Regions from separate parts of the Brevibacillus sp. M2.1A genome, predicted to be linked through region 1. Evidence: riboswitches for the same ligand, from Rfam matches in the RefSeq annotation. Region 1 holds a riboswitch; the other holds the start of a gene.
The links. Region 1 has a riboswitch for FMN ahead of ribD (bifunctional diaminohydroxyphosphoribosylaminopyrimidine deaminase/5-amino-6-(5-phosphoribosylamino)uracil reductase RibD). Riboswitches for the same ligand answer to the same signal wherever they lie in the genome.

Region 1 (15,613 bases):
CCATAGGCTATGTAAACAGTCACCTTGTCATAAATGTAGCGTTGTTTTTCTACAGATAATGGCCCCACAATGAATAAAAACGAAATGATGGTCGGTAAAAGCAGATGCCACAGCCGAGTCTTTTCTGCCATTTCTTCAAGCCCTGTACGCGCAACCCACAAATATCCCGTACTCGTGCTGAGAATGAGGAAGACCCAGAGACCAATCCCGAGATTTTCGATCCGCTCCAAAAAAGACAGCTCTACAGCCTTAAACAAATTCAAAATGGGATAAATGAGATTTTCCATTTGCCATTCGGAAAAATAAGCTACGCTTGTGAGCAAGACCATGACATACAACAAAACCACGATCCATACCCCAATCAGCACATGCTTGTGTGCCTTGTTCTTCTCTTGGATATACGGGTAGAAAAACAGAACCAATTCATACCCAAGCATACTCGCGTAAGAATTGTGCACGGTTTCGGCTATACTGCGCCAATCTGTATTAAATAGAGGAAAAATATGTGTGAATCCTCCCTTTTGAAATCCGTACTGCAAAAGAAAAACCATCCAGCCGGTAAAAAAGAAGGTTAGCAGGCAAAAACGCGCGATTAATTTGATGCCGCCATTTGTAATGTAGACCATCGTCAAAGTCAATCCGAGCAACGGCAATGTGGCTGTCTGATTGCTCAGCATGGAGGTTTGCACCAGCCTGACATATCCTTCATTGGCGGTAGATACATTCAGAATGGCGTAGACGATAATCAAGATATTGAAACAGCGTCCCAGCCATTTTCCCAACAGCTTTTCGTGAATCCGAAACAGATTATCCTCTGGATAGCGACGGCACAAGGCCATCATCGGAATTAACGTTAAGCTGACGATGCATCCCAACAAAATCGGAGACCACCACAGATTGTAGCCTAGTTTGCTGGCAGAATGAGCCAGTCCAAGTAAATTGACCCCCACCATCGTATTCATAATCAATCCGATTACCAGGATCGGATTCAGGCTGTGAATTCTCCCTCTATCCATCTCCCTAGTCCTCCCCAACTGGCCGGACATGCTTTTGCTTTGCCCGGGACATGCGGTTTCGATTGACGATAAACCTCAATGGCGCACGTACGAGACTATTCATCAAATCGGTCCATTGACGCGGAACTCCCGGGGTCATGTACGGAGTCCCGAGCGAAGTCAGATTGAGCAAATGCGCGAATAAAAACGACAGTGCCAGCATCTGGCCGTACATGCCCAATACGCCTGCCATCAAGATAAAACCATAGCGAACGAGCCGAATCGCATTACTCATCAAAAAATTGGGTGGCACAAAAGAAAGCAGCGCTGATACAGAAACAAGGACGATCAGGATATTACTGGCTAACCCTGCTTGTACGGAGGCTGTCCCGATCACGATACCGCCAACGATACCGATTGTTTGACCGATTTTAGTCGGCATGCGTATCCCTGCTTCTCTCAAAATCTCGATGACGAGCTCAATAATGAGCACCTCGATCACTGGCGGAAAAGGCACCCGACTGCGCGATTCAGACAAAATCGTCAGCAAAGCGGGTGGAAGCATTTCCGGATGATACGTCAAGACAGAGACATAGCTGGAGGTAAGCATGATGGTGATAAATAAACCGAAAAAGCGAATCATCCGCAGCAAGCTCGCCGTTGACCATCGATTGTAAAAGTCTTCGGGGCTGCTAAACATCTCCAGAAAGGAAGTCGGACAGATAGCAGCATCCGGACTGCCATTCAGCATGATCACGATTCTGCCGTCCAATAAGGCTGCTGTTGCATTGTCAGGCCGACCCGTCAAGCCAAATTGCGGGAACGGAGAGTACGGCTTGTCCTCCAGCATTTGCTTTAAGACAGGCATCCCGACAAATCCAGGGTAAATGACATTGTCGAGCCGTTTTTTCACGCGCTCCACATTTTCTGCGCTCGCGATGTTGTCCAGATAAATCACAGCTACCTTGTTGTGCGCCTCGGTGCCAATCGAGTAGCTCGATACTTTCAGATGAGGCGTAGCCATTCTTCTCCGAAGCAAGGACAAATTGATCTCCAGCATTTCAACAAAGGAATCTTGCGGTCCAAGGACGGTCGCCTCCGTCTCGGATTTCGTAATGGAACGATGCGCGACCTGAAATGTATTCACATGCAGAATGAGATCCCTTTCCAGGAAAAACAAGATGGTATGACCGCGTAGCAAGTTACTCATCAACGTCTCCATATCGTCAAGAAGACATTCCTGTGAGAAAGGGAGCACCTGCATCGGGTCTTTCCCGTCGGAACGCTGCAACGGAAGAAAGACATTCTCATAAATCTGGGACACATCCACCAGCGTATCGAGAAAAAAAACGTGTACCTCTTCGTCATTCATCTTCAATGACAAGCTGCTGAGGTCATCCACGTTTTGCATGCACTGTTTTACCATTTCAGGTGTAATTTGTTCGCTTCGCCGCGCTTGTACCGAACTGATGCGCCGCTTTGTTTGTATGGCCTCTACCTGCGCTCTCCACCAATCAGTCGGCTTCACGTTAGATCCCCCTTTTTTTCAGGAAAATCTTTCTTACTTTGACCTACCCGTGGTGATTTTATCCAAAAAAATAGAAAACGGGAGCCAAAGCCCCCGTTGAACTATCTCGCTACCCATATGAAATGATTAGGCGAACTGCTTAGATAAGTTAGCCATTTCGATCGCTGCCGTTGCGGCTTCCCAGCCTTTGTTGCCTGCTTTGGTTCCTGCTCGCTCGATGGCTTGCTCGATATTGTCTGTCGTCAAAACACCAAAAATAACGGGTACCCCAGTGGATAAAGATAGGGACGCGACTCCTTTTGCGGTCTCATTGCAGACATAATCGAAGTGTGGAGTGGAGCCACGAATGACAGCTCCCAATGTAACAACTGCATCATAGCGACCGGATTCCGCCATTTTTTTGGCGATCAACGGAATTTCAAATGCCCCCGGAACCCATGCCACGTCTACCTGCTCCTCTTCTACGCCATGACGCTTCAAGGCATCAAGGGCCCCTCCGACCAGCTTGCTTACGATCAATTCATTAAAACGTCCTGCCACAATCCCTACACGCAAACCTGTTCCAACCAAATGTCCTTCGAATGTTCTCATCGCTTATTCCCTCTCCTTATCTGTGCAGATGAAGCAGGTGGCCCAGCTTCTCTTGTTTTGTTGTCAGGTACTGTTTATTGTGCAGATGCTCCGGCATTTGAATCGGCACCCGTTCTTCTACTGTCAAACCGTAGCCAGTAAGCCCACGGATTTTTCGTGGGTTATTGGTCAAAAGCCGCATGCGTTGCACACCTAAATCCCGCAAAATTTGCGCACCAATACCGTAATCTCGCAGATCAGCGGCGAATCCTAGCTTTTCATTGGCCTCAACCGTATCCAAGCCTTCCTCCTGCAGCTTGTAGGCACGGAGCTTATTAATCAAGCCAATGCCTCTGCCCTCCTGGCGCATGTACAATAAAATGCCGCGTCCGTTCGCTTCGATCTGTTCCAATGCAGCGTGCAGCTGTGGACCGCAGTCGCAGCGGTATGACCCGAAAATATCGCCTGTCAAGCACTCCGAGTGCACGCGAACGAGAATGGGCTCATCCGGTCCGATCTCTCCCTTAATGAGAGCCACATGCTCTTTGCCATCCAGCTCGTTCGTATAGGCCGCTATTCGAAAATCACCGTAGGCGGTCGGAAGCTGCACTTCGATTTCCTTTTTCACCATGGATTCCGTCCGCATCCGATACGCTATCAGGTCTGCAATCGTAATCAGCTTGAGCTCAAAGCGGCGTGCAATCTCTACCAATTCCGGCAGACGTGCCATGGAGCCATCCTCGTTCATAATTTCGCAAATGACTCCCGCTGGAATGCCCCCCGCCAAGCGAGCCAAATCAACTGCCGCCTCCGTGTGACCCGCTCTGCGCAATACACCGCCAGACTTCGCGATTAACGGAAAAATATGTCCCGGTCTGCGGAAATCTTCTGCGGTCTTCTGCTCATTGAGCATCGCCAAGACCGTTTGAGAGCGCTCGTGAGCGGATATCCCTGTGTGTGTGCTCCCTTCATCGATAGACACGGTAAAAGCCGTTCCTTGCTTGTCTGTATTGGCATTCACCATCGGAGCCAGCTGCAAGCGAGTTGCGTGCTCTTCTGTCACCGGCACGCACACGAGTCCCCTGCCGTGCGTGACCATGAAGTTGATCATTTCAGGCGTAGCCGCTTCGGCCATGCAGACAAAATCTCCTTCGTTTTCCCGATCCTCATCATCTACCACGATGACTGCCTTGCCCTGACGCAAATCTTCCAATGCTTCTTCTATGCGATGAAACATACTTTCTCCCTCCTACTCACGCGAAGCCATTTTCCTGCAAAAAGGCTAGACTGAGCCCGCCAGATTTTTCTGTACCGCCATGGTTTTGATAACCTAACAAGCGCTCCACATATTTGCCGATGACATCCGTTTCGAGATTCACCAAGTCCCCAGGTCGTCTGTCTGCAAGACTTGTATTCGCCAGCGTATGCGGAATGATCGAAACCGTAAAACCGTTATCGTTTACGTCCACCACGGTGAGACTGATGCCATCTATGCAAATCGATCCACGGGCAATGACGTACTTCAACAGCTGCGGTTTGGCCTCAATCCGGAACACAACTGCATTCGCATTCACCTCTCGTGAAGCAACTATTCCGGTCCCGTCTACATGTCCGGAGACGATATGCCCGCCGAATCGATCCCCCAGCCGCATCGCCCTTTCCAAATTCACTCGCTGTCCACTGCGTAATTGGCGCAAGCTCGTCTTATTCATTGTCTCTGGCATCACATCGACGCAAAACTGACGATTGGTATAAGAAGTAACCGTAAGGCAAATGCCATTGACCGAGATACTGTCGCCGAGCTTCACCCCTTCAAGTACCTGCTGTGCGCGGATGACCAGTCGGCTCGCCTGTTCGTTCCCTTGAATCGATTCCATCACGCCCACTTCTTCGACCAGTCCCGTGAACATGCTCTCTCCTCCTCACCTGCTACGTCTGATCCTCCCATTGTGGGTACCCGCTAATCTGTACATCGCCTTTCCCAATCGGAGTTATCATGACATTTGTCAGCTGCACTGCTTCTCCCATCGTTGCAAAGCCTTGACCACCGAACGGCGAGGGCGCACCGCTTCCTCCGATCAGCTTTAGCGCGATATGGCTCACGACCTTCTGAATCGCTCTCGCCTGCAAAAAGGAGCCGTTTACTTCCTGTCCGCCTTCCACAAGCAACGAGGTAATCCCCAGCTCCCCCAACGTATCCAGCACCTTTTCCACGCGAATTGGCCCTACCATTGTGATGACCTTAACTCCTCTTGCTGCAAGCAGCTCCTGCTTTTCCCTTGGGGCTGCATCTGTCGTAAAGATCCATGTCTTCGCATCTGTATTCTGAACGACACGGGCATCCAGCGGCGTACGTAATTGGCTGTCCAAAATCACGCGAACTGGCTGGCTCCCAAAACACTGCTCTCCCTTGCGCGCCGTCAACAGTGGGTCATCAGCGAGAATCGTCCCAACTCCAACCAGGATTGCATCATGCTGCCTGCGAAGTTCATGCACCTCTGCCCGAGCCTCTGCACCAGTAATCCACTGACTGTGTCCCGTGACCGAAGCAATTTTTCCGTCCAATGTACTGGCCGTCTTTACCGTCACAAATGGACGTCTGGTTTGGATGTAATGGAAAAAGACTTCATTGAGCGCCTTCGCTTCCTCTTCTCTCACGCCCACCGCCACTTCTACTCCTGCTGCCCGCAGCATCTCGATGCCTCGTCCCGCCACCAATGGATTCGGATCGAGCGTAGCTACAACCACACGACGTACATCAGCTGCGATCAACGCTTCTGCACACGGCGGTGTTTTCCCATAGTGACTGCAAGGCTCCAGCGTCACATATACGGTCGCACCTTGCGCTTTTTCCCCAGCCATCCGCAGTGCGTGCACCTCAGCATGGGGCTCTCCTGCCCGCAGATGCGCTCCCATTCCGACGATGGTTCCCTCTTTCACAATCACAGCTCCGACCATGGGATTCGGACTGGTTTGGCCTCGTGCTGATCGTGCCAGCTCCAGCGCCAGATCCATGTACTTGCTGTCCTGTTCCATACCGCACTCCTTTCTGTTCCATCATTCCAGCCAAGCACAACGCAAAAAGCCCTTGAAACCTCACAGCGTTTCAGGGCATAGGGAAAGAAGCCTTACCTCATCTGTTTTTTGAAAAAACAAATGAAGAAAGCAAAAAATCTTCTTCCATCCGGACTGTACCGTCGGCTCTGGACTTTCACCAGATCAGTCGCTGCAAGCGTGGTCAGCGAGTCGCGGGCTCAGACGTACGTACGCCATTACCGCCGGTCAGGAATTTCACCTTGCCCTGAAGATTGTCGCTATGAAGTTTTATGAAAAATAAAAACGCCCATGAATATTATGCTCAGGGCGTTCAGAAAGAAGCCTCGCTTCTACCGTTTTTTGAAAAAAACAGCGAAACAGGCCGTTCCAAATACCTTCTCCCATCCGGACTGTACCGTCGGCCTTGGATTTGCACCAAGTCAGTCGCTATCAACTGCTTCGATAGCGAGTCGCGGGCTCAGACGTGCGTTCGTCATTACCGCCGGTCGGGAATTGCACCCTACCCTGAAGGCTGGTATTCAGTTAGGCAAAGTATAGCATATTTTTCGCTATTGTCTGTAATCATTTATTGGAGAAGTGCACTTTTACTCTTGCTCGCACATTTCGAGGACCGTCAGGAGTTCTTTCAAATCATTGATGTACGCTCTTGGCACAACACCATTTCGCTCCATGTCCAACTCATTCCCTTGATAGGCAATAAAAGCAACTTGTCCATCACAGGCCGCCTTGCCATCGATCCACGAATCCCCGATCATCGTCCAGGCCGAAACAGGCCAATCTGGCTTTCGGCTGCGAATATAGTGAACGCCAGAGGGAGATGGCTTCAATGTCGTCATCTGCTCGCGGGCGACGATTTCAGCGAAGTAGGAGGCGATTCCCGTCTCGTTCAAAGCCTCCATTGCAGCAGCATACGCGTTGTTGGTCAGGATATACAACTGGTAGCGGTTCTTCAACTCCTCCAGCACTTCTACCGCGTGTTGCTCCAGAACGGCACCATGCATCCCTTCCTTCTCGATCGTGGTTACTGCATCCCACATCGCTTGCTCCAACTCTGACGTCATCTGCTCCGCTTTTCGCCCGATCTCAATGAGCTGTGATGCGGTATGCTTTTCCCATTCAAATGTTGGGGAAACGATCCCATTGTCCACCCATAGCTGAAATATGGCCCGCTTCATCTCGGTAAAATCGATCCTGGATTGCAACAAGGTGTTGTCCATATCGAAAATAATGCCTTTTTGAAAGGTTCTGCTCATTTTGTGCCTCCATTTTTGACAATAGTCGTGAATGATCCTTCCATTTTATCAAAAAAAGGACTATCCCTCCGTCATTTTATAACTTTTGGGACAGCCCCCTTTTTGGGGTTCGATATTGAGTTCCTATTGCTTCTTCTTGGCGCTATCTACTTCATACGGCACATCCTTTGGAACTCCTCCGGCTGGCCAGTCTTGTGCCTTTTTGGCAAAGTCCGGACGTGGCTTGGACAAAATATAGGCAGCTAGGTCCGCTGCTTCTTGATCGGTTAACGAGCCTTGCTTGATGCCACCCATTTCCCCTAAAGGCATATTACGCTGAATGTAGCCAGCCGCTTTGGAAATTCGAGCCATGCCTGCACCAATATTGAAGGAGTTATCCCCCCATAGTGCTGGGCCAGAGTTTGGACCTGTACCTGAACCATCAGCAGCATGACATTGTAAACACGATTTTTGGAAGAGGGCTTCTCCATTTGCCACATTCGGTTGAGGTACGGTCTTCATATCATTTTTCTCTATCCACGGGCGCTCTTTAATTCCTACTGGTACATCTGTTGAGATATATGTCAGATAGGCAACCATCGCTCTCATTTCGTCGCTGTTGTAAGGCAATGGCTTTCCGTTCATGCTTCGTTGAAAGCAACCATTGATCCGATCTTCAATAGTAATCACTTTTCCAGACCTTGGAATGTACTGGGGATAGACTGCGGTGACACCCGTTAATGGGGAGGTCGCATCCATTCCTGCATTACCGTGACAGCTGGAGCAGGAAAGCTTATTTCCTGTGTATTCAGGGATCACTGTGCTCGTTTCATTCATTAACTTATGTCCATACTTAATCGATTCTCCCAATGGCCCTTCTGGTACCTTGTCCATACTAGGCGGGGTGTAAGAATCTAAATTGATTGCTCCCGTTGCCCCACTCGCTGTTTTATCTTTGGCCTCATTCGCTGTTGAGGTGGGTTGAGCGGACTGCTGTGTAGCGCAGCCTGCAAAGACCAGCATCGCCACTACAACCATAGACAGCTTCTTCCAGCCTGTCTTCTCTTTTTTGAACATAGGTCTCACTCCTCCATGTTGATCGTGCATTCACACCATGAGAGTAGCAAGAGGCGTGCCAAACCATAGAAGCAGGAAAACGAACGACTTGGCGCTTCCAAACAGCAAGAAAAAGAAAAGACCATGCCAAAATGTCATGGTCAGTACGCGACAAAATGTCACGGTCAGTACGCGACAAAATGTCACGGTCGCAGCTCGTACTCTTCGATTTTTCGGTACAGATTACGCACGCTGATCCCCAGCTTCTCAGCTGTCTTGGTCTTGTTCCATTGCAGAACGTCCAGCACATGCTTGATATGTTCTCGCTCTACGTGTTTCAGTAAAAACGCCTCTTCCTCCCCCGATTCTGCAGAGAAAAGGAGCTTTCGATCTGACGGGTTGTGATGCACTGGCTGTTCATGAGGAAAGAGATCCTTGTCGTCAATCTCCTCTCCTTTTGCCAAAACGACAGCGCGTTCGATCATATGAGCCAACTCCCGAACATTCCCCGGAAATGAGTAGGCCAAAAGAGCTGCCTGGGCTTTCACAGAAAGCGGTTTGACTGGATACTTACGCTTCAGTCGATTCAAAAAGAAAGCCGACAATGGCAAAATGTCCTCTCTTCTCTGGGCGAGGGGTGGAATCGTTAAATCCATGACATGCAGCCGGAAATAGAGATCGGACCGAAACGTTCCTTCTTCCACTTTCTTCTCCAGATCGGCATTGGTAGCAGCAATGATCCGAACATCCACCTTGTGCAAAATCGGGCTCCCTATTCGGCGAAATTCACCCGTTTCCAGAAAACGGAGCAGCTTGACCTGCAAAGGAAAAGGCAAATCCCCTACTTCATCCAAAAAGAGCGTCCCCACGTGAGCAATCTCTACCAGTCCCTTTTTTTGGGCAGTTGCGCCTGTAAAAGCTCCCTTTTCGTGTCCGAACAGTTCACTTTCCAGCATCGTTTCTGGTATCGCCCCCAAATTGATCGGTACGAATGCCTCTGCTGCTCGCTCACTACATTCATAGATGAGTCTCGCAATGACATCCTTCCCTGTCCCACTTTCCCCTTTCAAGAGAACGAGAAAATCCGTACTGGCTACTCGCTTGGCAGTTGCTAAGACCTCTTTTAGCTTCGGGCTTTCCGCAACGATTTGAAACGTCGTTTTCCCATTTGTCGACAGCGCTTCTCTCAACTGTTGGTTTTCCTCGGTCAACTGCTGTTTTTCTATGGCCTTGGAAATCAATACCTCCAATTCATTGAGGTTGTAAGGTTTTGTCAAATAATCATAAGCACCGCGTTTCATCGCTTCGATAGCTGTTTCGATGGTTCCGTGTCCCGTTACAACAATAATTTGAATGGCAGGAGAGGCTTCCTTGCACCATTGCAGAAAGGCGAGACCGTCCATCCCGGGCATTTTCAAATCAAGCAGAATCACATGAATCGTTTCGCTGGTTACTAGCTGCTGCGCGCTGATTCCGTCAGGTGCTTCCAGCGTGGTATATCCCTTTCTCTTTAATCGACTGGTTAATAGATGGCGGAAATCTGCTTCGTCATCAACAATGAGTATCCGAGTGTCAGTGTGCATCTTTTGTTCATTCCCCCTTTGCCGACGGCAGGATGACCGTAACAGTCGTGCCTATGTTTGGCGTACTTTCGATCTCGATTTCTCCGCCTAAATTCGTCACAATCCCATAGCAGACCGATAACCCGAGACCAGTCCCTTTTCCAGGAGGCTTGGTTGTATAAAAAGGCTCCAAAACATGCGGCAAATCTGCTGCAGGTATACCGCATCCATCATCTTTGATATACAGACGGAGCCGATCATTCGATGGAGAATCAGTTGCTATCTCAATATTTCCCCGCTCCTGGGTCGCGTACAGTGCATTGGTTAACAGATTGAGCAAGATCTGCTGAAGTTGTCCAGGGGTAGCGAGAAGAAACGGAGCAGAGGCCGACAGAGACTGGTTTACCGTTACCTGTTTGACACGTATTTCATGGGATAAAAGAATGAGAATGTCTGTTAGGACTTGATGAATATCTACTTGTTCTACGGTAACGGGTGATTTTCCCGAAAAGTGCAGCAACCGGGTCGTGATTTCCTTGCAGCGGTTAATTTGTTTGTCCATCGTGTCCAAGTATTGGGTAAGCTCTCCTGTGTCCTGTAAATCTCGAATATCCTCTTCCACGAGACGGTCCCGCAAGTCTTGTCCATACAACGACAGAATGCCTAATGGATTATTGATTTCATGGGCGATGCCCGATGCCAAGAGTCCAATAGCAGCGAGCTTGTCTGCTTGTGCGATTGCGGCTTCCAGCTCTCGTTTCTCCGTGATGTCTTCGATGACCTCCAGAAAAGCCGACGATTCTTTCTCCGGATGCAGAGGGAAAACCTGATGTCGATAAGAACGGACACGTCCATCCTGATCGACTCTGGAGGAAATAAGGTCAGTCTGATTTTGGTTTACCATTTGTCGTGTTCGGAGCATGCAGCCACTGCATGAGCTGAAATGCTGACCAATCGTCTGATGGCAGTCCTTCCCCAGGAGATTTGCCGTATCCTGAAACCACGCCGACGCTGTTTGATTAATCCAGCGAATACGAAAACATTCATCTACGAGAATCAGTCCCATCCCCATGCCACTGACGACGAGATCAAGCCGTTTCTTTTCTTCCAGAAGTTGATTGGTCTTCGTCTCCAGACTCTGTGCCATTTCATTGCAGGACGCTGCCAGCCTGCCAATTTCATCTGAGGTCGTCACTGGTATTCGTACGGATAAATCGCCACCTGCGATTTTTTGCACAGCGGATTCGATCTTTTCCATTAATCGGCTAAATGAGACAGAAAACACAATGCTAATCCCCAACACGATAAGTGCGATGAATAAGGTCGTGAAGAGCAGAGATTGTTCCAATTTTGAAAAGGCAGCAAACGCCGTTTGGCTTGACTGTTCCAGCATAATGACCCAATGGGTGACGGAAGAACGCATGGCATAGTTGACCATGACATCTTCATTGGAAGCCTGATACGTACGGATAACAGGCTTGTCAGTTCGATCTGGTAGTGTCCAGGAGGGAGGAACCGCTTGTTCATAATAGGTCAAGGAGCCATCAGAAGGCTTGCCCAACATAAACGGATCTGCAAACCTATCGCTTTTCCCATCCGTGACGAACAAATAGGCCTCGTTTTCATATCGAGCTCGCAGTGTGACCTGTTCGAGCAACTGTTTTACATTGAGCTTTGCGTACATGCCGCCTTTTACACCGTTGGCAGATAAGTGAGGGATCGCGACCGTTACCAGCAGCTTCCCTTCCGCTGATCGGACAATGCTTCCGATGTATGGTTTTCCCGACTGGATGGTCGGAAGAAGCTGGTTGTCTTGCTCACTGACTGTATCCACTCTTTGGTGTTTCCAGCGATTCAGCAAAAACTGCGGCCCTCCATCCTGATGAAAAAGCGCGACCTCCTCCATGTAAGGGGAGGTTTTTAATAACGTATTCAACAAAAAATAAGCATCATCATCGCTAGGGCGCTCTTTGAGAAAACGCTGCTGAACCACCTGCATGGATTGGGTCGTATGTAAAAAAAGCATATCCAACTGCGCCAATGTGTTTTCCACGTAGATCTGATTGGCTCTGTCTACCTCTTCTCGAACCTTATCTTTACTCGTTTGCAAATTGATATAACCAAGAATCAGAAAAGGGATGATGGACATGCAAAGCCCAAACAGGAGCATCTTTGTCTTTAGTCGATTGATGCGCGGTAGTCTGCTCCTCCTCATTTGTTCTTCACTCCATACCATTCTTGTGCCAATGACCACTGTTGATCGGTTACGGTAATAGGCAGCTTGGACAGGGAAGCAGCATTGACAACCAGCCGCACGTCATCCGGCCATTCGATTGACAGATCGGTTGGAGGGACTCCATCCAACACCCGAGCCACCATATGAGCAGCCTGCATGCCTTGTGCATGAAAAGAAACGCCGTAAGCGGCAAACAAGCCAGCCTTCACCTGCTCGGGGTATGCGCCCATGACAAACAATTGCTTCTCGATCAAAAGAGGCAAGCAATCAGTAATCGCGTCTTCCAGAACATAGCTAGGTAAAGGAAGCATGGCGTCGTATTCTCCTGGTGAGAGCCTACTGAGCAATTGCTCCAAATCTCTTGGGGAAGCAACCTGCTCCACCTGCAAGCGAACACCAAGCAAGGAAGCGGCTGACCCTGCTTCTACGATTGCCCGCTCTGTCGTAGGAGCATGAGAATCGGCAATGATCAGAATCCGCTTGGCATCAGGCAACAAACGAGTTGTCAGCTCCAACCTTTTCCCAATCACATCCATTTGGCCATTGCTGATTCCACACGTAACTGTCCCCTCTGTCTCAACAAGCGGTAGCTCGACCAGTGAGGCGACACCGATAAAAACAATGGGAACCGTCGTTGTCTCCTGTTGAATCAAAAAGGTCTCGTGCGCCCCTGTCGTGACGACTACATCAGGCTTTTTGGAAATCAAGTCCTGGACAAGGGAGCGCTCCTCTTCAAGGGTTTGAGCCGCATTCAAATAGACAGGTGCATACTGAACACGTACTCCTTCACCTAGACCCAGCGATTGCAATCCCGCCTTCAATCCCACTACTTTATCTTTTCGATCCTCATTGGCAATCACAATTCCTATCGTATATAGCTCGACGTCCTGTTTTTGCTGACTACTGGACCAATCGAGCAAAGTTCCTGCCACTAACAGGATGAGAAAGAGGATTTTCCTTTGTTTTTTCATAGGTATCACATCCAACTCTCATCATAGCGGCAAATGATGGCAGAGAATGTGAATATTTAACAAACCTTGGTCAATGAATACGGACTTCCCTAAATAATATGTTTTTCCTATTAACGGTGATAGTTATATATGTTTTCCATATTTAATTATACTTGTTAAAATCAGCTTACATTTGGAAGGAGGAAGGACCTCATGGAATATCGGAGTCGAGAGCAGAGTCGATTTGGGGTGAGACTTTAAAGGGGATTCGTCGTGAAAGGATTGAGTTGTGCACGAAGGTTTTTCATCCGACTGGTACCGGAAAAAATGATCGGGGTCTTTCCCGCAAACACATCAGGGAAGCCTGCCACGCTTCCCTTTGCCAAGTTCTTCCCCAAGACTTTGAATTTGTTGTGTCAACGCAGTTTTTTCAAGTCCATGCTTACGCTATTCCTTCTTTCCTAAGCCTTATAAAAAAAAGCGACAGCTACGCGCTGCCGCTTTTTCCTATTCAGCGATTACGGAGTGCCGTCCGGTGTTTCCCCAGGAATCCGCGGCACATCCGGCTTGCCTTCCGGGTTGTTATACAAATACGTCGGTACATCGCCAATGATCAAGGAGTGGGTGATCGGGATTTTCGTCGTGACCGTCTGCTCCTCAGTTGCAAAAGGGATCACGATGCGCAGATCGACCTCCACAAAAATATATACTGTCGCCAGCACCATATTGATGCCTGCTTCCTTCAGCTCTGTCTCCAGCTTGGTTTTGACCGAGCCGATGGGCACGAAAGTCACCGGCAAATTCGGCCCCATTGATGCCAAAAAGGAGTTCCCGGTAGCCAAACCAAGCGGAATCGTGCGGTCTACTTTTTCTTGCTCGAACTCTTGGAGCTTGTTCTGGACTCTCGCTGTTGTTTCACCCACGATTCTTGCATATTCCTTGAAGTTGAACTGATACGCCTGAATCTGTCCCTCGTTGTTCTTCTCGATTTTGACAATCTGATTAAAGTCGACGCCCTGCTGCGAAATCCGCTTGGTTACGGCATCGGTTATCGCTTCTTTCGCCAATTGCTCGGCTTTTTGCGTCGCCAGGATCAAGAGAGTAGGCTCCAACCGATTTTGCAAAAACACAAGGGTCTGTATCGTCAAAACAAAAAAGATAACCAACGCGATCAAAAACGCTTTCGTACGTGAAAGCGGGTTTCTCCAACGCCGACGGGGTCGAAATACGGCCAATCCCGACACCTCCCAACTGGTACATCCTATGGTTAGGAGGTGGAAAAAAGACTACGTGTATCGAGAGCCCGGATTTCTATTTTTTTGAAAGAAAAACAAGATACAAGCCAAATCCGATCAACCCTGCGACAAGCATCAATTGGGCAAAGACCAGCATTCCGAATAAAGTGAAGGCACCCGCCAAGAATGGAGCCATAAGAAAACCAGCGAAATACCCGCTTCGACTCAAGAGCCCCTGCACCCCCATCACCTTGCCGCGCAGCTCGTTTTGGGCTTGTTGCAAAAGGGTGCTCTCATATACCTGTGCTGCCCCGGAAAAAAGACCAGCAAATACCAGAAGCATAAGCACAGACACAGCATGGTTTGCCGCGAATGCCCCTACAATCCCTACGGAAAAAACAGCATAAGCGATGAGCATCCCATTCACGAGCTTTACCCGCAAACGAGCTGCCACGTATGAGCCAATCAAGCCTCCGATACTCATCGCCGTCCACATCAATCCGTGCAGGGTAGCGTCACTACCGTGCAATTGATCCGCCAAAAAAGGCAACCCGTAATTATACGCAGACGTACTGAGCGATACGAGAAAGGCTAACAAGCTAATCGTCAATAGCACAGGCGTTTCCCGCAAGTAACGAAGGGTGACACGAAAGCTGCTTGCTGCTTTTGACGTAGCTAGCGCATTGTCCCCCTTCTCCTCCCACCGAAGTCCCGTCAGAATCCATGCTGAGAAAAGAAAGCTGGCGGCATCCAAAGTGATCACAATGGTATACCCATAGTGATCTGTCAGCCATCCTCCCAGCATGAAGCCCATGATGCCTACCAAAGACTCCAGCCTGACCTTTAATCCATTGATCTGAACCAGTTGCTCACTCCCAAATATTTGTGGCAAGGATGCCTGAAAGCTAATATGAAACAGCGTATACAGCATTCCGTTGAGAAAGGCCGCAGCGATTAATACATACGGTGTCGGATAAAAGGCGATAGCCAAAATAGCAAGACCGGCTCCCATGTCGCTTGCGATCATAGTGCGCCTTCTGTCCATTCGATCAGCCAACATGCCTGCCAGGGGACTAAACAGCATCCCCCCTAGTTGTCTTGCAACGAAAAAAGCGGTCATCCAATAAGCACTATGTTCAAATGTAAAAATCAACGCGCTACACGCGATCAAATTCATCCGTGATCCCAAGGA
Region 2 (15,613 bases), 3.9 Mb from region 1:
GACGTCTCACCTTTATCCCCTGACTTTGTATAAATCTTCATTCCATATCCCCTCCACAGGTTCCGTTTACAAAGGTTCTGCGACCAGAATCAATTCTGAGCTATTTGAGTCAAAAGGTGTCTTTGCAAAAGAACCGTATCGTTGTGTGACCTTCAAGCCGTTTAAACGAAGCAGGTGATGGAGCTCCGCAGGGAATATGTAGCGGAGAGTAAATCGACCTTTCACCCGTTCCGTCACAACTCCCTGTGCATCCGTACGCTCGTATATGCGTGTCACTTCGGACAGTTGCTGAAAATGGTCATAGCGGGTATAATCCCACATCGCAACCTCTTCTCCTGACGGGAGTGGGTAGGTGCCACGCAAGGACATTTTTTCATTTTCCTCGTAAAAATGATGAATCTTGGGCACAAACACGTTCATGATGAACTTCCCGCCTGGAGCCAGATGCTTGCGAATGCAGGTCAATGCCTTCATTTGCTCTTGAACATGCAACAGATGCAAAAACGACCGAAAAGGAATCATAATCAGCGAAAATGACTCTTGCAGATCAAAGGCGCGCATATCCCCTTGCAATAGCCTCAAGCCGGATGTCACACCTTGTTCCTCTGCTTTTGCCTGAGCCCTCGCCAGCATATCCTGGGAAAGGTCAATTCCGGTAACGTCGATGCCAGCCTGCGCCATCGGAATGCTGATTCTTCCGGTGCCGCAAGCAAGATCCAACACTTTTCCGCCTGCTTGCTTGGCTTGCTCCAGATAGAAGTCAACATCACCCGCGACACCGCGTTGCGTGAGATCATAGTAGTCAGCCCATTGATACATATTGCTCATACGGCCCTCCTATGCTTGCATTTCTTCTGATTGAAGGTAGGCCATCACGAGCTTCGCCGTGTTGTCGAGCGCTTCTTTATGTGTACGTTCATGAGAGTGGGATGCATCTACTCCCGGTCCGATCAAGCCATGGACAACGTCATATCCTGCTCTCAGCGCAGCACTTGCGTCAGAACCATAGTAGGGATAAATGTCTACTTGATAGTTCAAACCGTTCGCTTGTGCGAGCTTGGTCAGATGGCTGCGCAATCCGTAGTGGTAAGGTCCTGTGGAATCCTTCGCACAAATGGACACGCAATACTCATCTGTCGTCTGTCCGTCCCCAATAGCGCCCATGTCGACAGCCAGGTACTCCACCACGTTATCGGGGATGCTGGAATTGCCGCCGTAGCCGATCTCTTCATTATTGCTGATAAAAAAGTGCGTGGTGTAAGGCAGCTTCACGCCGGATTCACTCAGCTCCTTCAGAACCCCCAGCAGTACAGCTACGCTTGCTTTGTCGTCAATGTGGCGGGACTTGATAAAGCCGCTATCCGTTACCGTCACCCGCGGATCAAAGGAGACGAAATCTCCGACAGAAATCCCAAGCGCAAGGACTTGCTCCTTGTTTGTAACTTTTTCATCCAGTCGGACTTCCATGTTCGCCTCATTGCGCTCAGCTTTCCCCGCTTCTGAGCTGTATACATGCACGGAAGCTTTGGTGGACAAAATGGTACCGGTTACAAGACGACCGCTACTAGTCTCTACAACGCAGTGCTCTCCTTCAATCGCATTGAATGCAAAGCCACCGATCAAAGTCAGCTTCAAGCGCCCGTTGCTCTTTATTTCTTTTACCATCGCGCCCAGTGTATCGACGTGAGCGGTCAAGAGTCTTGCCTTTTCGTTATGGGCCCCCGCTACTGTTGCAACGATTGCCCCTTTGTTTGTCCGTTTATAGGAAACGCCAAGCTTTTCTAACTCTTGTGCAACCCAGGCCATTACTTTTTCCGTATTGCCGGATGGACTTGGGATGTTCGCCAATTGGCAAAAGCTTTGTACAACATATTCCGTGGATACACTCATCTGTTTTCCTCCATTCGCCCATTGCGAAATAAACGTTAGGATTGAAGCTCTTCCTTAATAAATTGAAGCACTTCCTGCACATGTCCTTTGACTTTTACTTTTGACCATACTTTTGCGATGTTGCCTTCTTTGTCGATGACGAACGTCGTGCGTTCAATGCCCATGTACTCTCGACCGTACATTTTTTTCAACACCCACACGCCATAAGCCTCTGCCACTTGGTGATCAGGATCTGACAGAAGCGGAAAAGGCAATTCGTGCTTCGCGATAAATTTATCATGCGATTTCACAGAATCCGGACTGATTCCGAGAACAACTGTATTCAGCTCGGCAAAGCCTGAATGGAAGTCACGGAAGTCGCATGCTTCTGTGGTACATGTTGGCGTTTGGTCCTTCGGATAAAAATAAAGCACTACATTTTGACCATGAAATTGGGAAAGTGAGAGGGTCTGATTATTGCTCGCCTGCAAAGTAAATGCAGGTGCAGCTTGTCCTACTGCCGTCAAACTTTTCCCTCCTCTCGATAATATCCTGTTTTCGCTGGTCCCATTTTACCACAATCTAGTAGTCACTTCATCCGCATACAAGTTGCGCTTTGATTCAGAAAAGGATAGAATTAAAAAAAATAAAATTTTGCCTAGTCAGTTGGATGGTGAATTCGCATGAAAGAGTTTTTTGAAGTAACAGATCCAGAAGCGCTAAAATCGCTTGCTATAGCGGAACGGGTTAAAATTTTGGAACTCTTTGAAGATTTGGAGCCCAGAACGGCCAAACAAATCGCTACAGAACTAGGCGAAAATGCAGCACGGCTACATTACCATGTGAAAGAGCTCGTGCGTGTTGGACTGCTCGAGCAAGTGGATACCCGGGTAAAAGGCTCCATTGTGGAGAAATATTATGAGCCTGTTGCCAAGGTCATTCAGGTCAAGCTTCAATTGATGATTGAAGAAAACGCTCAACAATTAAGTGATGTCATGTTTACTCCGTTTCGTACTACGGAAAAGGACCTCATGCGAACGCTCAATCGCTTCGTCGCAAGCGACCAGGATGTTCGGAAGGAATACAAAAATACGTTCGCTTTTAATTTGACTGAATTTTATTTGAGTCAAGAAGAACGTAATCAATTTGTGGAAGACATCTCTGAGCTGTTGCAAAAGTACAAAGGGTTCAAAAAGGAATCTGGCCGTCGAAAATTCAAGTTTTTCGACATCTTGTTCCCATTGACTCCGGCTGATCCAACAGATGATTCAGATGATCCTTTTGATGATTCGGATGAGTAAGTCACCAAGAAAACCATCAGATACGATGGTTTTCTTTCATTTTCTAATCAAAGGAGGACTCCAATGCGGACGATCTTGTTTGATTTCGACGGCACAGTTGCCGATACCCTCCCCTTGATCTTCACCGCTTTTCGCTCCACCTTTCAGCAGTTTTTACAAGAGCATTATACGGACGAGCAGATTGTAGCTCTCTTTGGCCCCACAGAGACAGGCATCTTGCAAAGCAAGCTTCCCCCACATGCGCATGACAACGCCTTCGCACATTTTTATCGTGTATACACAGATGAACACTCCCGCGTACAAAATCCGGAAAATATCCGAATGATGCTCGACGAACTTCACGCAGCCGATATCCAAATGGGAATCGTAACAGGAAAAGGACGAAAAAGCGCTGACATCTCCCTTCGCGAATGGGGATTAGATTCGTATTTTTCCGTCGTGATTACAGGGGATGAGGTCACACATCCAAAGCCTCATCCAGAAGGTATTTTTACTGCTATGAAACAGCTAGGCGCAACTCCTGCGGAAACCATTTTCGTAGGTGACAGTGATGCTGATGTTTTGGCTGGTCGTGCCGCTGGTTTGCGAACAGTCGGTGTGGATTGGCTTTTGGTTACACAAAAGTCGGGAAAATTCGATCCCGAGCCTGACTACCACTTTACGGATGTGCAAGCTTTTACCGATTGGATTCTCGGACGCTAGTTGAAAAAAGGGTGTGCCCCTGCCGCAAAAGCGTGGACACACCCTTTTTTGATTAATACGCCCGTCCGAACCAGACACTATGCTGTGACTCTTTGCCGCAGCAAAGGCAGACTTTCTTTTGTACAGGAGGCTCAAACGGGATGTTGCGAGAGGTGAACTTGGTTTCTTCCTTGATCTTCGATTCACAAGCGTCATCCCCACACCAGCCAGCTAACACCCATCCGCTCGTTTTGTTTTCGCTCTCGTTTTTGGCAATATGAGCGGATAGCTGCTCCAGTGTGTCGATCCCCAGATGTGAGTTTTCATCACGGAATGCTAGTGCTTTTTGGAACATATTTTGCTGAATCTCTTCCAACAGTTGAACAACGGTCTGCGCGATACCTTCAAGTGAAACCGTCACCTTCTCCCCTGTATCGCGTCGAGCCAAAATCACTTGACCATTTTCCACGTCACGTGGGCCGAGCTCCAGACGCAGAGGAACCCCGCGCATTTCCCACTCATTGAACTTCCAGCCTGGTGTTTCTTCGCGAAGATCAGCACGGACACGCACTCCTGCGGCCTTGATTTCGTCAAAGAGCGGATCAAACGCCTCCATGACTTTCTCGCGCAGCTTCATCGGACCGACCGGGATCATAATCACCTGCGTCGGAGCCATGCGAGGCGGCAACACGAGACCGCGGTCATCGCCATGCACCATGATCATCGAACCAATCAGTCTCGTAGAGGTGCCCCATGATGTGGTGTGAACGTACTTGAACTGATTGTCGCGATCCAAAAACTTGATTTCAAAGCCGCGCGCGAATTTATCGCCCAAATAGTGCGAGGTACCCGCCTGCACTGCTTTTCCATCCTTCATCATCGCTTCAATGGAATACGTGTCAACAGCACCCGCAAAGCGTTCACTTGGTGTTTTTTGTCCCTTCCAAACCGGAATGGCCAGCTCCTGCTCAACGACCTCTCGGTAAATCTCCAGCATTTGCATCGTTTCCTGACGAGCTTCCTCCTCTGTCGCATGTGCCGTGTGGCCTTCTTGCCAGAGAAATTCCGATGTCCGCAAGAACGGCATTGTCCGCTTCTCCCAGCGAAACACGTTTGCCCACTGATTGATTAATACAGGCAGGTCCCGATAGCTCTGAATCCATTGGCTGTACATATGCCCGATGATCGTCTCGGAGGTTGGACGTAGTGCGAGCTTTTCCTCTAGCGGCTCGCCCCCAGCCTCTGTTACCCAAGGCAGCTCTGGATTGAAGCCCTCGATATGCTCTTTTTCTTTTTGAAAGAAGGACTCGGGGATCAGCATCGGGAAATAGGCATTGCGATGCCCTGTCTCCTTGAAGCGCTTATTCATCGCCTCTTGAATTCGCTCCCATAGCTCAAAGCCATCCGGCTTGAAAACGATGCAGCCGCGCACCGGTGTGTAGTCCATCAAATCCGCCTTTTTGATGGCATCGATGTACCAACGCGAAAAATCCTCCGATTGCGGTGTAATTTCTTTTACAAACGCTTTGTCCTCTTTCATCCGTCTACGCTCCTTTTTGTTCTTACGTAAAATGCAAAAAATCCCCCATCCCAAAAAGGGACGGAGGATTAACTTCCGCGGTACCACCCTGATTGACCATAGCAATACGCCATAGTCCTCTCGATAACCCGATAACGGTGGGCATCCGGCTAAGCTCTTCACCAGCGGCTTCAGGATGGGATGCAGTTATCCTTTACGTATCAGCCTTCCAGACTAGGGCCGACTCTCTGTAACGTGGGAATAGCTGCGGGTCCTTTCATAGCCTTTTGAAACTTTCTATTAAGTTAACATATTAGCGAGTCATGTCGTGGTTGTCAATTGTTGGTACGCGCAGCGATTCTGGAGCCGAGCTTCACGTAGATCGGATACGCGACCACTGAAATCATAACACCTTTGAAGAGATTGAACGGCACGATTCCGTACAGAACCAATGACCAGATGCTTGTCGCGTTGAACATAGTCAAGAGCTGTTCAATCGGCATTTGATAAAGCACAGCGTACGCAGGCAACAGCACATATGCATTTGCCACAGCCATGACGATCGTCATCAAAACCGTCCCCAGAGCGAGACCAGTCAGGAAGCCTTTTTTGCCTTGGCCCAGACGCTGCATGTAGACAGCCGCAAAAATAAAGCTTGATCCTGCTACGACGTTTGCGAGTTCACCGATCAAAAGGCCATCTGTATTTTTGAAGAGCATGTGCAGTGTATTTTTCAGTACCTCGATAATAATGCCAGCTACAGGTCCGTACATGAGTCCCCCGATCAATGCCGGGAGTGTGCTGAAGTCGAGCTTCAAAAAGCTTGGCATCAGTGGTACGGGAACCTCGAGATACTGCAGAATAAATGCAACGGCCGCCAGCATGGGAATCGTCACCAGCTTTTGGGTTGCACGTGTGCGCGAAGAATGCAGCGCTGTTTCTTTCATGTTTACCATCTCCTCATTTTTCTACTCCTTCTTGAGGAATGGCAACAGTCGTTGTATGCTCACACGTCTTGTTACACAAACAGAATAAACCCTGTGGCTATGTTCCACAGGGCATTTGCAAGCGTATGACAAAACCATGCGCAAATAAAAGGTACAAGAAACAAGAGGGCTGGCCTCTACGTTCTCATCCCGTTTGCACAGGTAAACAAGCACGTGTGATAAACGTACTGTCGTCATCCTTCTCCCATCCAGACTGTACTGTCGGCTCTGGAATCACACCAGATCCTGCACTCCGTCGCAACTTTACGCTCGGGAGGCTCGCGGGCTTAACATGCGTAAAGCATGATCACCGCCGGTCGGGAATTTCACCCTGCCCCGAAGGAATGTGTAGTTGTATACAGCATATTATACTGCTGTTTTTTGATTTGACAATAGAGGAAACTGCCAAAGCGACACTTCTTATTTATTTTTCCGATGTGTTTAGTGCGAATAGCGAATAAAAAAGACACTTGCTAACTAGAGAGCACATTATGCTATCATTCGCTTGTACAATAGAATCGGCTCCTCAAGGGTGGTCGCGGCTCATCCCCATAGAAAGCGGGTGAGATCGGCTTGGTAGTTACCTTGACCAAAAAGAAATAGACCGCCCTTGAGTTGACAGCTCTGCGGTCTATTTCACAACATAGTATTGATCCGCACCCCTTTGCGGGAAGCGCCTATTGTACCGACCGTTCCGGTTGCAGCCGGGATGGTCTTTTTTTACCTCACAACGACTTCGGATTATAAATAATCAAGAACCCGCTCCCCGATACTTCGTGACTCCCCAGTTCCAGACCAACAGCCCAATCCCGAAGAAAATAACAGCCACTACCGGCGTCATTGCCGCATATGTGTACCAGACTTCCTTGCGCAAAAAGTAAGCCGCCGGATAAACACCTACGAAAGCAAACGGCAGCACGTAGGTGAGCACAAAGCGAATAGCCTTGTTGTACACGTCTACCGGATAGCGCCCATATTGCTGGATGTTGTAGATCATCGGAGCAATCCCTGTCCGCGAGTCGGAAAAGAAGCTAACCGCGGCAATCGCGGTATACACGCCACCGTAAATCAGTGCCCCGCTGATCGAGAGCCCGATAAAGATGAACACGTCGTACCAGTAAAACGACAAATCGAGTTGAATGGCAGCATACCCCATGATGATGATCCCGGTTATGACGCCAAAAATGCGGTCTGGCGCAATCGACTCGAGGCACACCTGCGCCAGATTGTGGATCGGTCTCGTCAGGATGCGATCCATCTCGCCCCGGATGATGTACCGTTCGTTGAAGTCCCAAAAACCGAAGAACATCGAGAATAACGCGTATGGAACCAAAAAGAACCCATAGATAAAGATAATCTCGTCACGCGTCCAATCCCCCATCAGCGGAACATGGGTGAACACAACAACAATAAAGACAAGATTGATCAACTCAGAAACCAGATTGGACACAAAATCCCCGAGAAAATCTGTTCGGTAGGCAAGTCTCGTCTTGAAGTACTGGCTCAGGTAGTCGGCAAAAATACTGAAAATATGTCTCATGTCTTGCATGCTCTACCCTCCTTGCACAACCAGCTTGTTGCGGGCAAGACGCCACATCACCAAGATGGGAACCAGTATGACAAACATCCAAACCACCTGAAAACCGATCAATTCCCAGGAGCGTTCCGTTGTAATCGCACCTGTGAAGATCAAGCTCGGATAGTAGTTGACCGCCTGAAATGGAAGATACCCCATTACCGTTTGCGCCCAACCGGGGAAAAAGCTGATCGGCAGCACGAGACCAGACAACAGATCCACCACGACCCGCTTGGCTCGCATCATGCCATCGTTTCGGAACAGGAAGAAAGTAAGCAAGCCTGTCACCAGATTGATTTGTGTATTGATCAAAAACGCACACATCAAGCTGATCAAATACAGTCCCCACCCAGTTGCTGTCGCAGGGAAGCTGAACGGAATGATCAGACTGATAAGGAAAATGCCTGGACCCGCGAAAAAGAGAAAACGAAAGATCCCTTCCCCAAAAGCCTGCGCCGTTTTCACGGACAAGTAATTATAAGGGCGTATCATTTCAATCGCGACCTTGCCTTCTCGGACGTCCTGGGCTATTTCCGTATCGATGTTGTTAAAATAAAACGCCCGCGACATCCAAGCAATCGCAACGTAGGAAGTCATCTGTTCCACCGTAAGCCCGCCCAGCTGCTGTTGACCTCCGTAGATCGCTCCCCATAAAAAGTAGTACGCACCGATGTTGATCGCGTAGATAATGATCCCGCTGTAATAGTTCACACGATAGGCAAGCATCGTCAAAAACCTCATGCGGATGAGTTCCATATAAAGCTTACGCATGGCTTCTTACCTCTTGGTCTGAGGAATAAATGTTGCGAACGATATCCTCTGTGCTCGTCTCCTCGATTTTCACATCGCTGACTTCAAAGGAGGACATGACCGTCGACAACACAAAGGGCAACATTTCTTGACTTCGCGCTACTTTTACACTGAGGGTAAAGTCATTGATTTGCTCGATCTCACAAGGCATCTCGCCCAATGCCTGACGAAGAGCATCTGCTGAAGTGCGCTTTTTCATTTGAAAGGACACTTCTGTGCCATTGCCCCATTTTTCCTTGAGGTCATTCAGTAAACCATCGAAGATCAGCTTTCCTTTGTCCATGACAAGCACCCGTTTACAGAGTGCTTCGATGTCTGACACATCGTGAGTCGTCAACAAGATCGTCATATTTTCCGTCTCGTTCAGATTGCGGAGAAACTCACGGATTTTTTGTTTAACGAGGACATCGAGTCCAACTGTCGGTTCATCGAGAAACAGCAGGCGTGGCTTATGAATCAACGAAGCAGCCACTTCACAGCGCATCCGCTGTCCGAGACTCAGCTTGCGCACTGGCTGACTGACGAACGGAGAAATTTCCAGCTCTTCAATCAAACGCTCCAGCCATTTTTCTCCTTCTACTTCGTCAACCTTATAAACACTTTTCAACAGGCGGAAGGACTCTAGCGGAGATAGGTCCCACCAAAGCTGAGAGCGTTGCCCGAAAACAACTCCGATGGATCGAACGTACTCTTCCCGCTGCTTGAAAGGCACATAGCCGTTGATGACGATTTCGCCATCGCTCGGGGTTAAGATACCCGTCAGCATCTTGATCGTGGTCGATTTTCCGGCACCATTTTCCCCAATCAGCGCGAACATTTCCCCTTCCCCTACTGTAAAGGAAAGGTCATCCACCGCTTTTACTGTCTTGTACTCTCGACTGAACAAATCACGAAAAGCACCACCAAGGCCCGGTCTGGACTGATGAATGCGGAAATCCTTTTGTAAATGATTTACCTGAATCATGGAAAACCGTCCTTTTTTCTTCGCTTAAATACCATTTGTAGTGTATATGAGCCAATCGAATTGTGCAAAAGGCAAACTGCACCAAACTGTTATTGAAGATAAAGAATCATGCCCGTTTTGTCGTCTGACTTTTTAAAACGGATATAGTGGAGGCATTCGGGATCATTGTTTTCCAGAGTGATGAGCTCGTCTGTATAACGTTGCAGCCCTTTATGTACAATCGGCAGCACCGTTTCTTCCCACTTTGGCTGTGCTCCACCTATAGTTCTCGGCATGAAAAGACCATCCGTTACCAGCACCAATGCCTTCACGCCAACTCGATTCATGCGTCCATACTCGATAAAATCCCGACAGGCAACATCACCATTCAACACGCCGTAGCCTCCTGGTCCATTCGCCTGATAGCGGTTATGGATCAGGATGTCCATACATCGTTCGTACAGCTCTGTTCGGGTACACGATCCTTCGTTGATTCCTTCTTCCCACTTCGCCAAGGCGGCCTGTTCCAAATGGCTGACTTGCGTGTGCGTCAGGGGTCTTACCATCTCATCATCATAAACGGCAAATATCATGCAATCACCCAACTGCGCATACTCGATATGGGCATCTCCTACACGAACGACTGCACAGGCCGCTCCCCACAATGCTTCCTTTTTCTCAAGATTGATGCCACTTTGCCGCATCTGCTCCTGAAGGGTTTCGTTTATCGTCCCCAAATAATTGTGCAAAGCTGCATCCTCCGGCATTGCTTCCAACTGCTTTTTTACAAGGTCAGCCGCGATAGCTCCTCCTGTCTGCCCTGCTTCGTTCTCATACGGGATCAGCGACGTAGTGCCATCGATGACCGCATACACATGTTTGACCTGCTGAATCACATAGGCGTCCTCATTGCTTTTGCCGCTTCCTTTCATGGAGATGCACTCAAGTTTCATGATGACCCCGCCTTTACCCTTGGAGTGATTTGCTTGAAAATTGTATCATTTTTCCTTTCCTTCATCTATAGCTCTCCGTTCATATCCACTTGTTGAACAGCTGTGGTAAGATAATGAAGGACTTTTTCCAAAAGAGGTAGTTCCAAAAGAAAAGAGGGAATATGCATGAAACGTGAACGATCCGCGCAACTGCACGAGCAAGCACTCGACGTCATTCTAGGCGGGGTAAACAGCCCTTCCCGCTCTTTCAAGGCCGTAGGCGGGGGAGCACCCGTAACGATGGAACGTGCCCAGGGCGCGTATTTCTGGGACGTGGACGGCAATCGATATATTGACTATTTAGCAGCATATGGCCCCATCATTACTGGCCATGCACATCCACATGTGACCAAAGCGATTTGCGAAGCGGCTGCCAATGGAACCCTGTACGGTACGCCTACTCCATGGGAAATTACCTTTGCAAACATGATCCGTGAAGCAATCCCTTCGATGGAGCGCATTCGCTTCAACAATTCCGGTACAGAAGCAGTCATGACCTGCATTCGTGTAGCACGTGCCTATACCGGACGTGTCAAAATCATCAAATTTGCAGGCTGCTACCACGGCCACTCTGATTTGGTGCTCGTTGCTGCCGGCTCGGGGCCATCTACTCTGGGGATTCCAGACAGTGCAGGTATTCCGCAAAGCATTGCCAGCGAAGTCATTACCGTACCTTTTAATAATATCGAAGCATTCGCAGAAGCTATGAGCAAATGGGGAAGCGAAACGGCTTGCGTCCTCGTTGAGCCGATTGTCGGCAACTTCGGTATCGTGGCACCTGAGCCTGGCTTCCTGGAAGAGGTTAACCGCATTACGCACGAAGCTGGCGCCCTTATCGTCTACGATGAAGTGATCACGGCCTTCCGCTTCTGCTATGGCGGCGCACAAAACCTCCTCGGAGTCGAGCCTGATCTGACTGCATTGGGCAAAATTATCGGTGGCGGTCTGCCAATCGGCGCTTATGGCGGTCGTCGGGAAATCATGGAGCAAGTCGCCCCACTCGGCCCTGCGTATCAAGCAGGAACAATGGCTGGTAATCCTGCTTCTATCCGTGCGGGTATTGCCTGCCTGGAAGTATTGAAGCAGCCGGGCGTGTACGATGAATTCGAACGACTTGGCGCTATGCTGGCGAACGGAATCATCGAAGCGGCAAACAAACACGGCGTGACCATTCAGCTCAATCGTGTAAAAGGGGCATTGGCTGTTTACTTTACGGACGAGCCTGTTCATGATTACGATGCAGCTCAGAAAGCGAATGGAGAAATTTTTGCCCGCTTCTTCCAGCTGATGCTGAATGAAGGTGTATGCCTGGCTCCATCTAAATATGAAGCTTGGTTCGTGACGACAGCTCATACAGAAGAAGACATCCAATACACCATCGCGGCTGTAGACCGCGCCTTTTCTCAGCTGTAAACCATTCCCACGTCCTTTCGTATCCGTCCGAGGAAATAATAAACCTGTTCGCGATTATGTTTTCGAGGAGGATATCCCGGTGTCCAAAGGTGAAAAATCATATCCGCAGGCTCCTGAAAAGACGTTGGATTCCAAAATGAGCAGTAAGATGCTCGAAGTGAAGGGCTTTCAAAACCCGCGAAAAACCGAGCATCATAAAACTCAAAATCACGACAGATGAGCATCAAAACAGACACATTCCCAATCATACTGACGAGGAATGTGTCTGTTTTTTCGCATGCGGCAACATTGTCAATATTGGTCAGAGATTGTACAATAAAATAGTGAAACTGTCATAGGACTTATTCGTATACATGAATATGGGACAGAATGAAGTAGTAAGGTTACATGTATGGCTTAGCAACATTTCGTTTTCATAGATTACAATGAGGAGTGAGTGTGGAATGTTTTTCCATCCTATGGATTTCCTGATTCTGATTGCATTCGGACTGTCGCTCTGGGCACAGTTCCGTGTGAAAGGAACTTTTAACAAATTCGCCGAAGTTCCTACCTCCTCCGGTCTTACCGGTGCAGAGGCAGCCCGTCGCATGCTCGATGCGAACGGCTTGACGAACGTTCCTGTTCAACATATCCCAGGTACATTGACTGACCACTACGACCCGACTGACCGTGTCGTACGCCTGTCTGATCCCGTATACTTCGGCAACTCGATTGCCTCTCTGTCCGTTGCTTGTCACGAGGTAGGCCATGCGATTCAGCACAAGGTCTCGTACCCGATGCTGGTAGCACGCCATCGCATTTTCCCGGTAGTCAACCTGGTGTCTGGTGTGGCGCCATTGCTGCTGTTGGCTGGTTTCTTCTTCAAAATGGCTGGACTCCTGCTCATCGGGATTATCTTCTTCTCCGGAGCAGTTGCCTTCCAGCTCGTCACACTACCTGTCGAGTTTAACGCAAGCAGCCGCGCGAAAGAACTGATGCTCAAAATGGGCTTCATCCGGAATGAAGAAGAACGTGGCGCAAGCAAAGTACTGGGCGCAGCCGCTCTGACGTACGTAGCTGCCGCTCTGATCTCTGTTCTGGAGTTGGCGAAATACATCATGATTTTCCGAAGCTCTGACGACTAATCCGTTAAACGAAACGGCAAAGGTACAGCTCTCTCATATGGGAGGCTGTACCTTTTTTCATGAGGCTACGTTACAATAAGGCAGGGGGTTTTGCATATGCGAATTGGAATCATTGGATTAGGCAGTATGGGACAAATGCTGGTGAAATCACTCTGTAAAAGCGGTGTGGTCCAGCCCGAGCAAATAACCGTCTTCAATCGAACAAGAGAAAAGGCTGAAAATCTGCAAGCATCACATGGTATTCTCATAGCCAAAAGTGCGCAAGAGGTGTGCGATCAGGCAAAGCTGGTCTTTCTCTGCACAAAGCCACTGGATATCCTGCCTGTACTGCGTGAGCTGTCTATCCCCAAAAGTGTACATATCGTTTCTGTAGCAGCAGGTGTTAGCATCGATGATTTGGAAACCGTCCATACAGGTGCCGTAAGCAAGGTAATTCCTACAGTCACTTCGCAAGAGCTGCATGGTGTGTCTCTGTTTACATGCAGCAGTCGAACAAGTGCAGAGGATCGCAATGAGCTTCTCGCTCTCCTGTCTTCCATTAGTCAATCACAGGAAGTATCCGAGGTCGAGATCGAAACAGCGACGATTCTCACCAGCAGCGCACCAGGACTGATCGCAGGGATTCTTGATTCCTTCGCGCAGGCAGCCGTTCGCAAAACACCGGAGCTTGACTTGGATACTGCAAGAAGCATGCTGGTGGAAACGATGCTGGGAACCGCTCTTTTGCTCAAAAACGAACAGCTTAGCTTCGACCAGCTGATCGAGCGTGTTGCTACCAAAGGTGGCATTACCGAGGAAGGCTTGCGTGTGCTTGACAAGACGCTTCCTTCAGGGTTTGACGAGTTGTTTGCCATGACAGAATCCAAGCACGCTGCTTTGAAGATACTTGTTCAACAACAAATAAAAGCATAAATCGCGGATAGGAGAACAACACGATGATCATCGGTTGGATTGGTTTGGGTAACATGGGTATACCAATGGCTAGCAATCTGCTGGCTGCAGGCTACGACGTACGTGTCTGGAATCGTACGCCGGGAAAAGCTGCACCATTGGTGGCATTGGGTGCGAAAAAGACTGCGACTTTGTCTGAGCTCGTGGCAGAAAGCGATGTACTTTTTACCATGGTTAGTGATGATGATGCTGTAAAAGCAATCTATACAGGCTCAGATGGCCTCTTGCGTCTTCCTGTGCAAGGAAAGCTGGCGGTGGACATGAGCACTATTTCTCCGGATACTTCCCGTTTTCTTGCTGACCAGGCCAAACAAGCTGGGCTGCGCTTTCTCGATGCGCCTGTCTCTGGCAGTGTAGGACCTGCAAAAGAAGGGAAGCTCGTCATCATGGTAGGTGGCGAGAAGGCGGATTATGAGGTAGTCAAGCCGATGCTGGACAAGCTAGGCAAAGCAGCCTTTTATTTGGGCCCAAACGGTGCTGGCACGTCTGCCAAGCTGGCGATCAATCTGTTGCTTGGCATTACGGTACAAGGTGTCTCAGAGACATTGCTGTTCGCACGCTCTCTCGGCATTGGCACAGAACAGATGCTGGACATCATTTCCGAGAGCGCCGTGGGAACCCCGTTAATTCGCGGAAAAGCAGCCTCGATTCTCGCTGACGACTATCCGGCTGCCTTTGCCCTGAAGCATATGGCCAAGGACCTTCGATTAGCGCATGAAGCAGGCGTTTCTACACCATTGGCGGAATCCGTCAATGCCACCTATCGCCATGCACTGGAATCAGGACTGGGAGAGCTCGATTTGATGGCGATCCTGCGTCACCTTGGCGGAAAATAAGCATTGTGCCTTGACTGACCCAATATAAGTGAAACAGCGGCTACCTAAGACCTGAAAAAGAAAGTCTTGGAATGGCCGCTGTTTTTTGTCATTCCACGCAGAGCATACGCCTATGTTTGACATATATTGCTTACAAAAGGAGGAGTAGGCTATGCATCATCCCAATTTTCCGTATATACAATACAGTCATCGACTCCCAGTATACGCTGGTAAGACCTTTCGCTATGATTATGATGATGGCAATATATTTATCATCGATTTCTTTGACGCTACTCACCGGCATGATGTCGGGATTGCTGGGATGCATAAAGGATTCAATGGTTACTATACATTCAACTACGTGGAGATAGCCCCTTGCGTATACTTTATGTATTGGCTGGAAGAAGTCTATACGGTCAGCCAAGTTGCTGATTTTCATAAGATGCTGGTCTATACCCATTATACCTATGATGCACAGGGTGTTCGAATAAGTCTGTTCCATTCTGGTACCATAACCGAACTAGACAGCTCCACCTCCTAATGCTTCACCAACGCTTCAAACTGTCGGATCATTTTATCCAGTTCTGTCACAGATTGCGTCAGCCTGTCCATATCGCCCAGCGTCGTTTCGGC

Region 2: another riboswitch for FMN. It lies ahead of HP567_RS08280 (ECF transporter S component); the one in region 1 lies ahead of ribD (bifunctional diaminohydroxyphosphoribosylaminopyrimidine deaminase/5-amino-6-(5-phosphoribosylamino)uracil reductase RibD).

The regions. Positions count from the first base shown of each region.
Region 1 covers NZ_JABSUY020000001.1:5,595,249-5,610,861, forward strand. The annotation lists gene HP567_RS26680 (GerAB/ArcD/ProY family transporter) at 1-1,016, opposite strand, end outside; gene HP567_RS26685 (spore germination protein) at 1,021-2,523, opposite strand; gene ribH (6,7-dimethyl-8-ribityllumazine synthase) at 2,650-3,114, opposite strand; gene HP567_RS26695 (bifunctional 3,4-dihydroxy-2-butanone-4-phosphate synthase/GTP cyclohydrolase II) at 3,131-4,330, opposite strand; gene HP567_RS26700 (riboflavin synthase) at 4,347-5,003, opposite strand; gene ribD (bifunctional diaminohydroxyphosphoribosylaminopyrimidine deaminase/5-amino-6-(5-phosphoribosylamino)uracil reductase RibD) at 5,023-6,129, opposite strand; FMN riboswitch at 6,262-6,406, opposite strand; FMN riboswitch at 6,519-6,666, opposite strand; gene HP567_RS26710 (HAD family hydrolase) at 6,735-7,403, opposite strand; gene HP567_RS26715 (c-type cytochrome) at 7,527-8,459, opposite strand; gene HP567_RS26720 (sigma-54-dependent transcriptional regulator) at 8,642-10,021, opposite strand; gene HP567_RS26725 (ATP-binding protein) at 10,029-12,215, opposite strand; gene HP567_RS26730 (ABC transporter substrate-binding protein) at 12,212-13,207, opposite strand; partial or broken gene HP567_RS26735 (aldo/keto reductase) at 13,435-13,566, shown strand; gene yunB (sporulation protein YunB) at 13,705-14,430, opposite strand; gene HP567_RS26745 (MFS transporter) at 14,498-15,613, opposite strand, start outside.
Region 2 covers NZ_JABSUY020000001.1:1,677,603-1,693,215, reverse strand. The annotation lists gene HP567_RS08315 (cob(I)yrinic acid a,c-diamide adenosyltransferase) at 1-41, opposite strand, end outside; gene HP567_RS08310 (class I SAM-dependent methyltransferase) at 67-828, opposite strand; gene HP567_RS08305 (M42 family metallopeptidase) at 838-1,890, opposite strand; gene bcp (thioredoxin-dependent thiol peroxidase) at 1,926-2,396, opposite strand; gene HP567_RS08295 (winged helix-turn-helix domain-containing protein) at 2,553-3,170, shown strand; gene HP567_RS08290 (HAD family hydrolase) at 3,234-3,872, shown strand; gene proS (proline--tRNA ligase) at 3,925-5,391, opposite strand; gene HP567_RS08280 (ECF transporter S component) at 5,706-6,317, opposite strand; FMN riboswitch at 6,550-6,704, opposite strand; gene HP567_RS08275 (ABC transporter permease) at 7,108-7,905, opposite strand; gene HP567_RS08270 (ABC transporter permease) at 7,909-8,703, opposite strand; gene HP567_RS08265 (ABC transporter ATP-binding protein) at 8,696-9,706, opposite strand; gene HP567_RS08260 (protein phosphatase 2C domain-containing protein) at 9,796-10,638, opposite strand; gene HP567_RS08255 (glutamate-1-semialdehyde 2,1-aminomutase) at 10,804-12,090, shown strand; gene HP567_RS08250 (hypothetical protein) at 12,170-12,310, shown strand; gene HP567_RS08245 (zinc metallopeptidase) at 12,534-13,214, shown strand; gene HP567_RS08240 (pyrroline-5-carboxylate reductase family protein) at 13,311-14,126, shown strand; gene HP567_RS08235 (NAD(P)-dependent oxidoreductase) at 14,150-15,001, shown strand; gene HP567_RS08230 (MoaF-related domain-containing protein) at 15,153-15,521, shown strand; gene HP567_RS08225 (methyl-accepting chemotaxis protein) at 15,518-15,613, opposite strand, start outside.